Regions from separate parts of the Priestia sp. HNGD-A6 genome, predicted to be linked through region 2. Evidence: riboswitches for the same ligand, from Rfam matches in the RefSeq annotation. Region 2 holds a riboswitch; each other region holds the start of a gene.

Region 1 (3,275 bases), 130 kb from region 2:
TACGGCTGATAAAGTCGTGGTTTCACCAGGTCGAGACGGCTCGAAGTGGATGAGCGACTTACTAAAAAAACGCCGTTTGAAAATGATTAACAATCAAGTAGACATCGGTGTTCGAGTAGAAACATCTAACGTTGTTATGGAAGAAATCAACAAGCACTTGTACGAAGGGAAATTTATTTACAATACGTCTGTAGGTACAAGAGTCAGAACGTTCTGCAGCAATCCTTCAGGGCATGTGGTAGTAGAGAATCATTCAGGGATTATGTTAGCAAATGGACACGCATACAAAGATCCGAAGCTTGGAAGTCAAAATACGAACTTTGCGCTGCTTGTTTCTCATAAATTTTCGGATCCATTTGATCAGCCGAACGAATATGCGCACGAAGTATCAAGATTAGCTAATATGCTGTCAAACGGAGGCTTAGTTGTTCAAAAGTATGGAGATATTTTAAAGGGGCGCCGTTCAACAGCGAATCGAATTAAAGAAGGCTTTTTAGAACCAACGTTAAAAGAAGCTGTCCCTGGTGATTTGGGTTTAGTGCTTCCATACAATACAATGAAAAGCTTAATTGAAATGACAGAAGCACTGGATCATGTAACGCCTGGGTTAGCATCTGAACATACGCTGTTTTACGGTGTGGAAGCGAAATTTTACTCCGCCCGTCCGAAGTTAAACGATAAGTTTGAAACTGAAATTTCCGGTTTATACGTGGGAGGAGACGGAGCTGGTATTACGCGAGGACTCGCGCAGGCAAGTGCGTGTGGTGTGTGGGTAGCTCGTGACATTGTTGAAAAATTAAAGAATCGTAAAGCAAGTTCTGAACCTGTTACTGTATAAAAAAAGAGGCCGTCACGGCCTCTTTTTTTATGGGTTAAATCAACGAGAGGGAATAAGTAAAAAGTAAAGAACTTGTACCGCTCCAACTCCGATAGTTTTATATGATAATTACCCGCTCCTTTTTTAAAAGATAGTAGGAAATCTATACTTCTATCTTGAGCAGAATTAAGTAGAATAAGGGGAATTGATAGTGTCGATTTCTTCGCATCAATAAAGTCAGTGAAATTTTAAGGAGTGTATATCAAGCAGTACAAGGATAAAATCAACAGTTGGAAAGAGTTATTTTTTTGATAAGTAAAATATTTATGGAAGCAGTAAAGCACATGGATATTAGAATAATTATACATATTTATGAATGGTATTAATGAGAAGAAAGTTCACTTTATAAACTATTTTTTGAATTAATTTTTTATCCATTAGATTGTAAGTCTTGTTAAATAGGTGTTTTTGGTTTATTGAAATATGATGTAAATATTTTAAAATATAACAATTCTCAACTTTTTACGATAAAATCATGCATTATTTTTGAATAAAAACTTGACAGAAACATATAAAATGAATTTTAATTAAAGTAACAATTATTATCATGCAAAAATATTAAAGAAAATTATTTGCTTAATCTCTTTTGCTTTATAAGAGAACGGAGGACCCATATTTGTGCGTAATGTACTTGGGGTGAATCTTGAATGAATCAAGTAGGGTAACTCACATACCCGAATCCGACAGCTAACTCCGTAAGCATTCAGTGAGGGAATAACAGGTCTATGAAACCATGATATTCTCATGGTTTTTTGTATAGCTAAAAATATTCCTAAACTATTAATCTGAAAATTTTTAATATATTGTATATTTTGAGTGTTATCGCCCTCAATGCATGGTAAAATAAGTATGGTAGTTAGAATCATTCTAATATAATTTATTTACGGGAGGTAAATCTATGAAGCTATCGACAAAGATTATTATCGCGCTAATTGCTGGTGCTATTGTAGGAGTGTTAATCAATGCTTTTGCTCCAAGTGCTTTTGCTCCGCTGGACAAGTACTTGTTTACACCGCTTGGCCAAATTTTCTTAAGCTTAATTAAAATGCTTGTTGTACCAATTGTGTTTTTCTCTATCACGTTAGGTGTAGCAGGTTTAGGAGATCCCAAAAAATTAGGAAGAATCGGGGCAAAAACAGTTTCCTACTTCCTAGTGACAACAACCGTTGCAATTATTATCGGTTTAATTTTAGCGTATGCAATTAAACCGGGTACATTTGGATCTTTTGATACACAAAACGCTTCTTTTGAAGCTGAAAAAGCACCACCGGTTGGAGAGACATTCTTAAATATGATTCCAGTCAATCCAATTCAAGCGATGGCTGAAGGGAATATGCTTCAACTTATCGTTTTCTCTATCTTTATCGGTTTTGGTATCACGATGCTTGGAAGTAAAACAAAAGGACTTTACAATTTACTTGAGCAAGGAAATGAATTGATGATGTACCTTGTGAATCTAGTGATGAAGTTTGCTCCGTACGGAACATTTGGGCTTCTTGCAACCGCGGTTGGAAGTCAAGGCTGGCAGGCAATTAAAGCGATGGGGCTATACATGATTGTAGTCGTGCTCGCGCTGTTCATCCATTCAATCGTAACATATGGGGGATCAGTCGCTCTTATGGCCAGACGTAACCCTATTGATTTTTTTAAGGGTTTTGCTCCTGCGATGACAGTTGGATTCAGTACATCAAGCAGTAATGCAACGCTTCCGATTTCAATGAATGTGGCGCAAAAAAATCTTCGTGTCCCCGAGTCTATCAGCAGTTTTGTTCAGCCATTAGGTGCAACTATTAACATGGATGGAACGGCAATTATGCAAGGTGTAGCGACTATTTTTATTGCGCAAGTATACGGGGTTGATCTGTCGTTGGGCGCTCTTGTGACGGTTGTGTTGACAGCGGTGCTTGCTAGTATTGGTACAGCAGGCGTGCCGGGAGTTGGTCTTATTATGCTAGCGATGGTACTGAGTTCGGTTGGCCTGCCTGTAGCAGGTATCGGATTAATTATCGGAATTGATCGCTTGCTTGATATGCTTCGTACGTCTGTAAATATTACAGGAGACGCTGCGTGTGCCGTTATTGTGGCTGAGTCAGAAGCAAAGCGTATCGATAAATCTGTAACGCAATCAGCTTAATATGTGTAAAAGTTCTAGCTATATGCTAGGGCTTTTTTTATTGGCAAGAAACTCTTCTTTTCAGCATACAGTTTAATAAGAGTGTGTGTTTGAAAGGAGAGTGCGGAAATGAATAAAACCCATGTGATAAAGCCGCTGCTCGACGACGACTACCCAGTTATTTCATATGGAAAAGGAATTTATTTGTACGACCAAGATGGAAAAAAGTACATAGATGCTTCGTCAGGGGCAGTTACAGCAAGTATCGGACACGGCGTAAAAGAA
Region 2 (3,275 bases):
AATAAGAAGCCCATACTTTGTCTCCTAATGATAAATTTCCGAGCGTATGCGAATTGCTGTACTCTAAGAAAAAAATAAAAAGCATGGCAATCACGTTAATGGCGAACGTGCTGATAATCATAATTTTTGAATGCAGCGTTAGTTTTTTATACGATTTTTTCACCCACATATCAGCAAGGACGGTAAACCCTAACCCACCAATAATAAAGAGAAAAGAAATCGTGATGTTAATAATAGGATCTCCTACATACTGAACTAAGTTATCAGACAGTAGTCCGAACCCTGCGTTATTAAAAGCCGAAATCGAATGAAACAAGCTAAAGAACAGCCCCTTAGACCATCCGAATTCCGGAACCCAGCGTATCGCTAAAAAGATCAGTGCAACAAACTCAATTAAAAATGAAAAGATGAACAACCTTTTAACTAGCAGCACAACTCCACCGACGCTCGTCTGATTTAATGCCTGCTGAACGAGCATACGCTCTTTAAATCCAATTTTTTTACCTAGCATCATAAAAATCAGCACGGCAAATGACATAATGCCAAGACCGCCTATTTGAATTAACAGCATAATAATGGTTTGACCGATGACGGTAAAACGCGTACCTGTATCTACGACGGCTAAGCCGGTCACTGTCATAGCGGAAGTAGATGTAAAAAGGGCGTCTACCCACCGGATTGGCTCAGTAGTAGAAAAAGGCATCATCAATAGAAGAGCACCAATAATAATTCCTCCGCCAAAAATGGAAACAAGAAGCTGCGGAGGAGTTAGTTTAATGATTTGTTTTTTCATGAGTTAAACTCCTTCTTCTTCAAAACGGTTTAAATCGCGATTATGTCCGATAACAATCAGCATATCTCCTTGTTCAATTATTTCATGCGCGGTAGGCGAAATCACCATTTCCCCGTCTTTTCGCTGAAAGCCGATAATATTGCAGCCGTACTTGGCACGGATATTTAAATCAAACAGCGTTTTATTATGAAGCTTTTTAGAAGCGACAATTTCGACAATACTATAATCCTTTGACAGTTCAATGTAATCAATGATTTTTTCTGACACCACGTGATGAGCAATACGCTTCGCAATATCGCGCTCAGGGTGAATGACTTTGTCCGCTCCTATTTTCTCCAGCACTTTTTGATGATACATATTCACCGCTTTTACCCATACTTGCTTAACGCCCATATCTTTTAAAAGCATCGTTGCAAGCACGCTTGCTTCGATATCGTCTCCAAACGAAATAAGAGCATGATCAACGTTACGAATGCCTAGCCCTTTTAAGCTAGCTTCATCAATTGCGTTCGCTTGCACGACATATGTAGCTGAGTTGCTATATTTCTTTACTACCTCCTGATTGCGGTCGATAGCGAGCACATCCACATCCAAATTAGCAAACTCTTCAACCAAACTGCCTCCAAAACGACCTAATCCCAATACAGCAAACTGTTTTTTCATAATGTATTTATTCCTTTCTTCAACTGCTGTGTGTTCTCTTAGCTTATACTTTTTCTAAAAAATTACATGTTTTTCTTAAAAAAAGCGCAAAAAAACACAGGAAGGCTCCTGTGTTTTTTCACACTCTTCCCCCTCAAAACGCTTGCGAAGTTAGCTGTCGGGTTCGGGTTTTAAGAGTAACCCTACCTTTTTAAGGATTCACCCCGGAGCACAATATGTGCGTAAATAATGGGTCCTCCGCTCCGTAATGGATTAAGCGATTTTTATTCAAATGTCTATGATCTATTTTTTAGAATAATCGATTCGATTCATGATACGTTTCACTTCACGAAAGCTATCTTACTCCTGTGGATTTTGTCTGTCAAGATATTTTTAGGGAAGACATCACTTGCGCTGCAAACTGCAAAAATCATATAAATCTAAACTGACAATCAGTTTGTGAAATTGATCAAACAAATTAATAACAGCCAAAAGCTCTAATAGCTGCGTATCACTGTAAAATTTCTTTAATTGATCCATATCAGCATCCGTCAAATCCCTTGGACGCACTCGGTATACATCTATAAATCGAAACAGCAGTCGATCTTTTTCTTCCAGCTCTTTTTCTCTTAACACTTTTTGATTAAGCGTCTTATCGCCTACATATGACATGCTCATACACGTCTCACAGCCGTTAACACCTGCTAGATAAAGCCTGATTTTTTCCTTAGTCTCTCTTTTTACTATATCACTGTTCCAAAGCTTGTCGTATAGCTCATCATACAACCTTTTTACATCTGGAATTAAGTTCAGTGCTTTTTCAAAATTTGTTCCCTCTTCGTTTGTTAACAAAACTCTTGCCATTTTTTACTCACTCCTTTTTAATTATTATAGTAAGAAAAATGGAGATTTCAGATAACAAATAAAACATATTATCTGCTATTACTAATCAAATGAAACATTAATATGAAAGAAGGTTTTCAATTGAAAATTGATGAAATTGATTTATCGATTTTGCAGGCACTGCAGCAAAACAGCCGTCTTTCCTTAAGAGAGCTAGGAAAACAAATTAACCTGTCTCCTCCTTCAGTGGCAGAGCGAGTAAGACAGCTAGAGAGCTTTGGTATTATAAAAGGATATACAATCGATATTGATTATGAAAAGCTGCAGTTGCCCGTCTCGTGTTTTATTGAAGTAACCATGAAAAACGGAGAGCACGAGCGTTTTAAACGATTTATTTCTCAGTATCCCTATGCTTTATTCTGTGAACGCATCGCCGGACAGGCTTGCTTCATTACAAAGCTTCAGCTTCCTCACCTGCACGTACTCGAGCAATTTATTAACGAAATTACACCTTATGCCAAAACGATTTCACACATCGCCCTTTCTCACGTGGAGATGTCTTCTGCATTATTGAGTCATTTAAAAGATGAAAAGTGATTGAAACATACGTTCACCGTACTAACGAAAAGATCCGAACGATTCATCGTTCGGATCTTCTTTCCACTAAACTACTTCTGTCCTAGCCTCTTTTATTCGTCCAAAAGCATAAAAAATAACCCTCCAAAGCTGGAGGGTATAAATTTTCCGAATAATGAAAGTTTTACAACTTCATTCTATCAGGTACCGACATTTCTGTCTACTTAAAAATGTAAAAGAGCTCTCTATTAATAGAAAGCTCTTTTACCTGCTTGTTTTTTGAAAACAATCAATCTATATAAAAGGGAACTACCTAAGGTTGAAAGTCACGTGAAACCTTGGCAGTTGATCCTGGATATACCGGTTGATATGATTCAAAACAAGTTCTTTCATCATTTCTTCTTTGACTTCTGATTCCGTT
Region 3 (3,275 bases), 710 kb from region 2:
AATTCCCGTAGAAATGTTCCAAAACGGCGTTGCGTCACCGAGTCCTTCAAAACCGGACCCATTGTTTGCTGCTGACGACGTAAATTCATACAGTGCCTGACTTAAGCCGTGAAAGCCAGGGTTTGATATACCTTCCATTCCTAAATGAGTAGTGAGCGCTACGGCTGTTCCTCCTAAAATTAGCAGCGGCTGCAGAATAAGCGTCACGGCAATGAGTTTCATTTCTTTTCCTTCAATTTTTTTACCTACGTATTCTGGTGTTCTTCCAACCATTAAACCTGATAAAAATACGGCAATGATGACGTACATCATAACATTCATAAATCCTGCTCCGACACCGCCAAATACGGTATTTAACATCATATTTCCAAGCGTTAATAACCCGGTAAGAGGCGTCAGGGTATCGTGCATGGTGTTGACTGCACCTGTTTCACTTGCTGTCGTCACGATGGCGTAAAGCGTCGACATGCCGACACCAAAACGGACTTCTTTCCCTTCCATATAACCGTTCGCTTCATTTAGATGAAAAGCACCAAGTCTTGGATTGCCTCCCCACTCTGTTACAAACGCTGTGCTTAAAATAACGATAAACAGCATACTCATCGCTACAAACAAGATGCGGCCTTGCTTACGCTGTCCGATCATTTTTCCGTATGTGAAAGGAAGTGCTGTTGGCAATAACAGCATAAGGACGATTTGTAATACATTGCTCAACGCGTTAGGATTTTCAAATGGATGAGCTGAATTGACACCAAAAAATCCCCCTCCGTTGTTTCCTAGCTCTTTGATTGAAAGAAAAGAAGCAACTGGTCCCCTTGCTATTTGCTGCGTTGCTCCTTCTAATGTATGGGCAGTCACAGTCCCGCTTAACGTTTGAGGGACACCTAAAAACGCAAATAAAATGCCTGTTATAAAAGCGATAGGAAGTAAAATACGCGTAATTGACTTTACAAAATCAACAAAAAAGTTTCCCATTTCCTTCCCTGCTAGCCCACGAATAAAAGCGATTGCTACTGCAAGTGCCGTTGCTGGTGCAGCAAACATCATAAATACAATGGCGGCCATCTGCGAGAAATAGGACAAACCTGATTCGCCGCTGTAGTGCTGCAAGTTCGTATTTGTCATAAAACTAATGGCCGTGTTAAAAGCAAGTGCCGGATCCATTCCTTTGATGTGGCTTGGGTTAAACGGCAGTACCCCTTGAAACCGGAAGATAAGGTACACCACAAAAATCATAAACGTATTCGCCAAAACAAGAGCAAATGCATATTGCTTCCACGTCTGATTAAGCCCTTTAATTCCTGCTGCTTTAAACATAACTGTTTCTATCTTTCCTACCAAGCTAGTGTTTTTGTCGTTTGAAAACACATTCGCTATATAAATACCTACGCGCTTTGCAATAAGCGCTACAAAAACAAGCAGCAGCGCAACTGATAGTAGAAAAATCCCCACGTTTTATTCCTCCGCTTATTAAAATTGTTCTGGATTTAACAGTACATATACTAAATAAATTAAAACGAGAACTGAAATACCTAACAAAATGAACGACATGTTCACTTCTCCTCTCTTTCGTCTACTACATGAGACGACCAGCAAATAATTCCGTACATAGCAGCTGTTAATATGGCAAGCGTTCCAAGCATGATCATATCCAAGTTGCTCCCTCCTAACTGTTTCCTAACAAAAATGATAGCTTCTAAGCTTAGTAACTATTGCTTTACATAAACCATCACGTCCAAGAAAGCTAAAGGCGAGACGTGATGCTATTTTTTTCCACTAAAAAACCGCAGAAGAGAGTTCTCTTCCGCGGTTTAATGCACGACAAATAAGCCGTGATTGACACGAATTTTTTACTCCCAAAACGCTTACGGAGTTAGCTGTCGGATTCGGGTTATGGAAGTAACCCTACTCAGTTAAGAGATTCACCCCTAGTACATACGTACAAAATATTGGGTCCCCCGCTCATAATTGATTAAGCGTATCTTTGTTATTTAATTTTTAGACTTAATAATAGTTTTTACTGCTGCGTTTAAAACTTTGATTAACTAACGTAGACAAATAGCGGTTTGCTAGATCAAAAGATTGCTGATCGCACATGGCCCGATATTCAATCATTTGAATCATTTGCTTAGATAAATGCATCCTGACGCTCCTTTCACCTATATTTTGAAAGGAGCGTACTATCCGCTGTTATAGAAAACGACCACGATTACACCATCCTCTCTCTTAACGCTTACGAAGTTAGCTGACGGGTTCGGGTCAAGAAAGTAACCCTACTCAATTAAGAGATTCACCCCTGATAATTGGGTCCTCCGCTCTTTCCTTCTCTTTCAGAAAAGACTCAGCGTTTCACAGTGGAACGTTTCATGAGAGTAATCTTACTCCTGTTAAAATTTACTGTCAACAACATTTTTTGAAATTTTAAAAGCTTTATTTTTCTATATTTATTCATTATTTTAAAATAATAATTTCAGAAGAAAAAAGCGTTCTTATCGAGGAGATAAGAACGCTTTTTTTAGCTCATTTTCTCAATTTCATTTACAAGAATTGAAATGGCATCCGTTTTTGTTGCTTCACGCATTGTACGCTTCATCGTACTTGCCTGCTGCTGAAGCTCATTTACTTCACGCAAAAACAGTTCTTTTGTTAACTGCTCTTCTTCTACAACCATACAGTAGCCTTTTTTCTTAAAGGATTGTGCATTTAAAATTTGATCTCCGCGACTCTGTGCTTTTGATAAAGGAATAATCATCATCGGTTTATGAAGAGCTAAAAACTCAAAAATGGCATTGGATCCGCCGCGTGTAATCACATAATCAGTTGCCGCTAGAACATCAGGAAGCTGTTCGTTTACGTATTCTAACTGACGGTATCCCGACTCTTTTTCAAGGCTTGTATCAATATTGCCTTTTCCGCAAAGGTGTACAATTTGGAATTTCTTTTGCAGTTCAGGCAAAGACTCTCGAACGATTTCATTAATACGGCGTGCTCCTAAACTTCCGCCCATAATCGTTAAAATGGGGCGCTTATCATAAAAGCGTAGCCAGCTTTCCCCGTTCGCTGCGCTTCCGCTAAATAGCTCTTTTCGAATAGGTGAACCAACAACCTGCACTTTTTCTTTTGGAAAGTAGTTTGCGGCTTCATCAAAAGAAGTGAAAATTTTAGTGGCAAATTTCTGCGCAATTTTATTTGCCAGTCCCGGTGTTAAATCACTTTCATGAATGAACACGGGAATGTTTAAAGATTTAGCAGCCATTACCACAGGAACTGTGACG

What was found. Region 2 has a riboswitch for cyclic di-AMP ahead of SCI76_RS21035 (TrkA family potassium uptake protein). Riboswitches for the same ligand answer to the same signal wherever they lie in the genome.
Region 1: linked by a shared signal. The riboswitch ahead of SCI76_RS20340 (dicarboxylate/amino acid:cation symporter) and the one ahead of SCI76_RS21035 (TrkA family potassium uptake protein) in region 2 are both predicted to bind cyclic di-AMP.
Region 3: linked by a shared signal. The riboswitch ahead of kdpF (K(+)-transporting ATPase subunit F) and the one ahead of SCI76_RS21035 (TrkA family potassium uptake protein) in region 2 are both predicted to bind cyclic di-AMP.

The regions. Positions count from the first base shown of each region.
Region 1 covers NZ_CP138621.1:3,987,512-3,990,786, forward strand. Annotated here, with positions in the region: gene SCI76_RS20335 (NAD(P)/FAD-dependent oxidoreductase) at 1-838, shown strand, start outside; cyclic di-AMP (ydaO/yuaA leader) riboswitch at 1,441-1,595, shown strand; gene SCI76_RS20340 (dicarboxylate/amino acid:cation symporter) at 1,776-3,011, shown strand; gene SCI76_RS20345 (aspartate aminotransferase family protein) at 3,120-3,275, shown strand, end outside.
Region 2 covers NZ_CP138621.1:4,120,354-4,123,628, reverse strand. Annotated here, with positions in the region: gene SCI76_RS21040 (TrkH family potassium uptake protein) at 1-793, opposite strand, end outside; gene SCI76_RS21035 (TrkA family potassium uptake protein) at 797-1,456, opposite strand; cyclic di-AMP (ydaO/yuaA leader) riboswitch at 1,581-1,725, opposite strand; gene SCI76_RS21030 (carboxymuconolactone decarboxylase family protein) at 1,841-2,299, opposite strand; gene SCI76_RS21025 (Lrp/AsnC family transcriptional regulator) at 2,420-2,875, shown strand; gene SCI76_RS21020 (peptidyl-prolyl cis-trans isomerase) at 3,164-3,275, opposite strand, start outside.
Region 3 covers NZ_CP138621.1:4,835,014-4,838,288, reverse strand. Annotated here, with positions in the region: gene kdpA (potassium-transporting ATPase subunit KdpA) at 1-1,446, opposite strand, end outside; gene kdpF (K(+)-transporting ATPase subunit F) at 1,471-1,551, opposite strand; cyclic di-AMP (ydaO/yuaA leader) riboswitch at 1,849-1,989, opposite strand; gene SCI76_RS25170 (hypothetical protein) at 2,005-2,142, opposite strand; cyclic di-AMP (ydaO/yuaA leader) riboswitch at 2,215-2,357, opposite strand; gene SCI76_RS25165 (undecaprenyldiphospho-muramoylpentapeptide beta-N-acetylglucosaminyltransferase) at 2,516-3,275, opposite strand, start outside.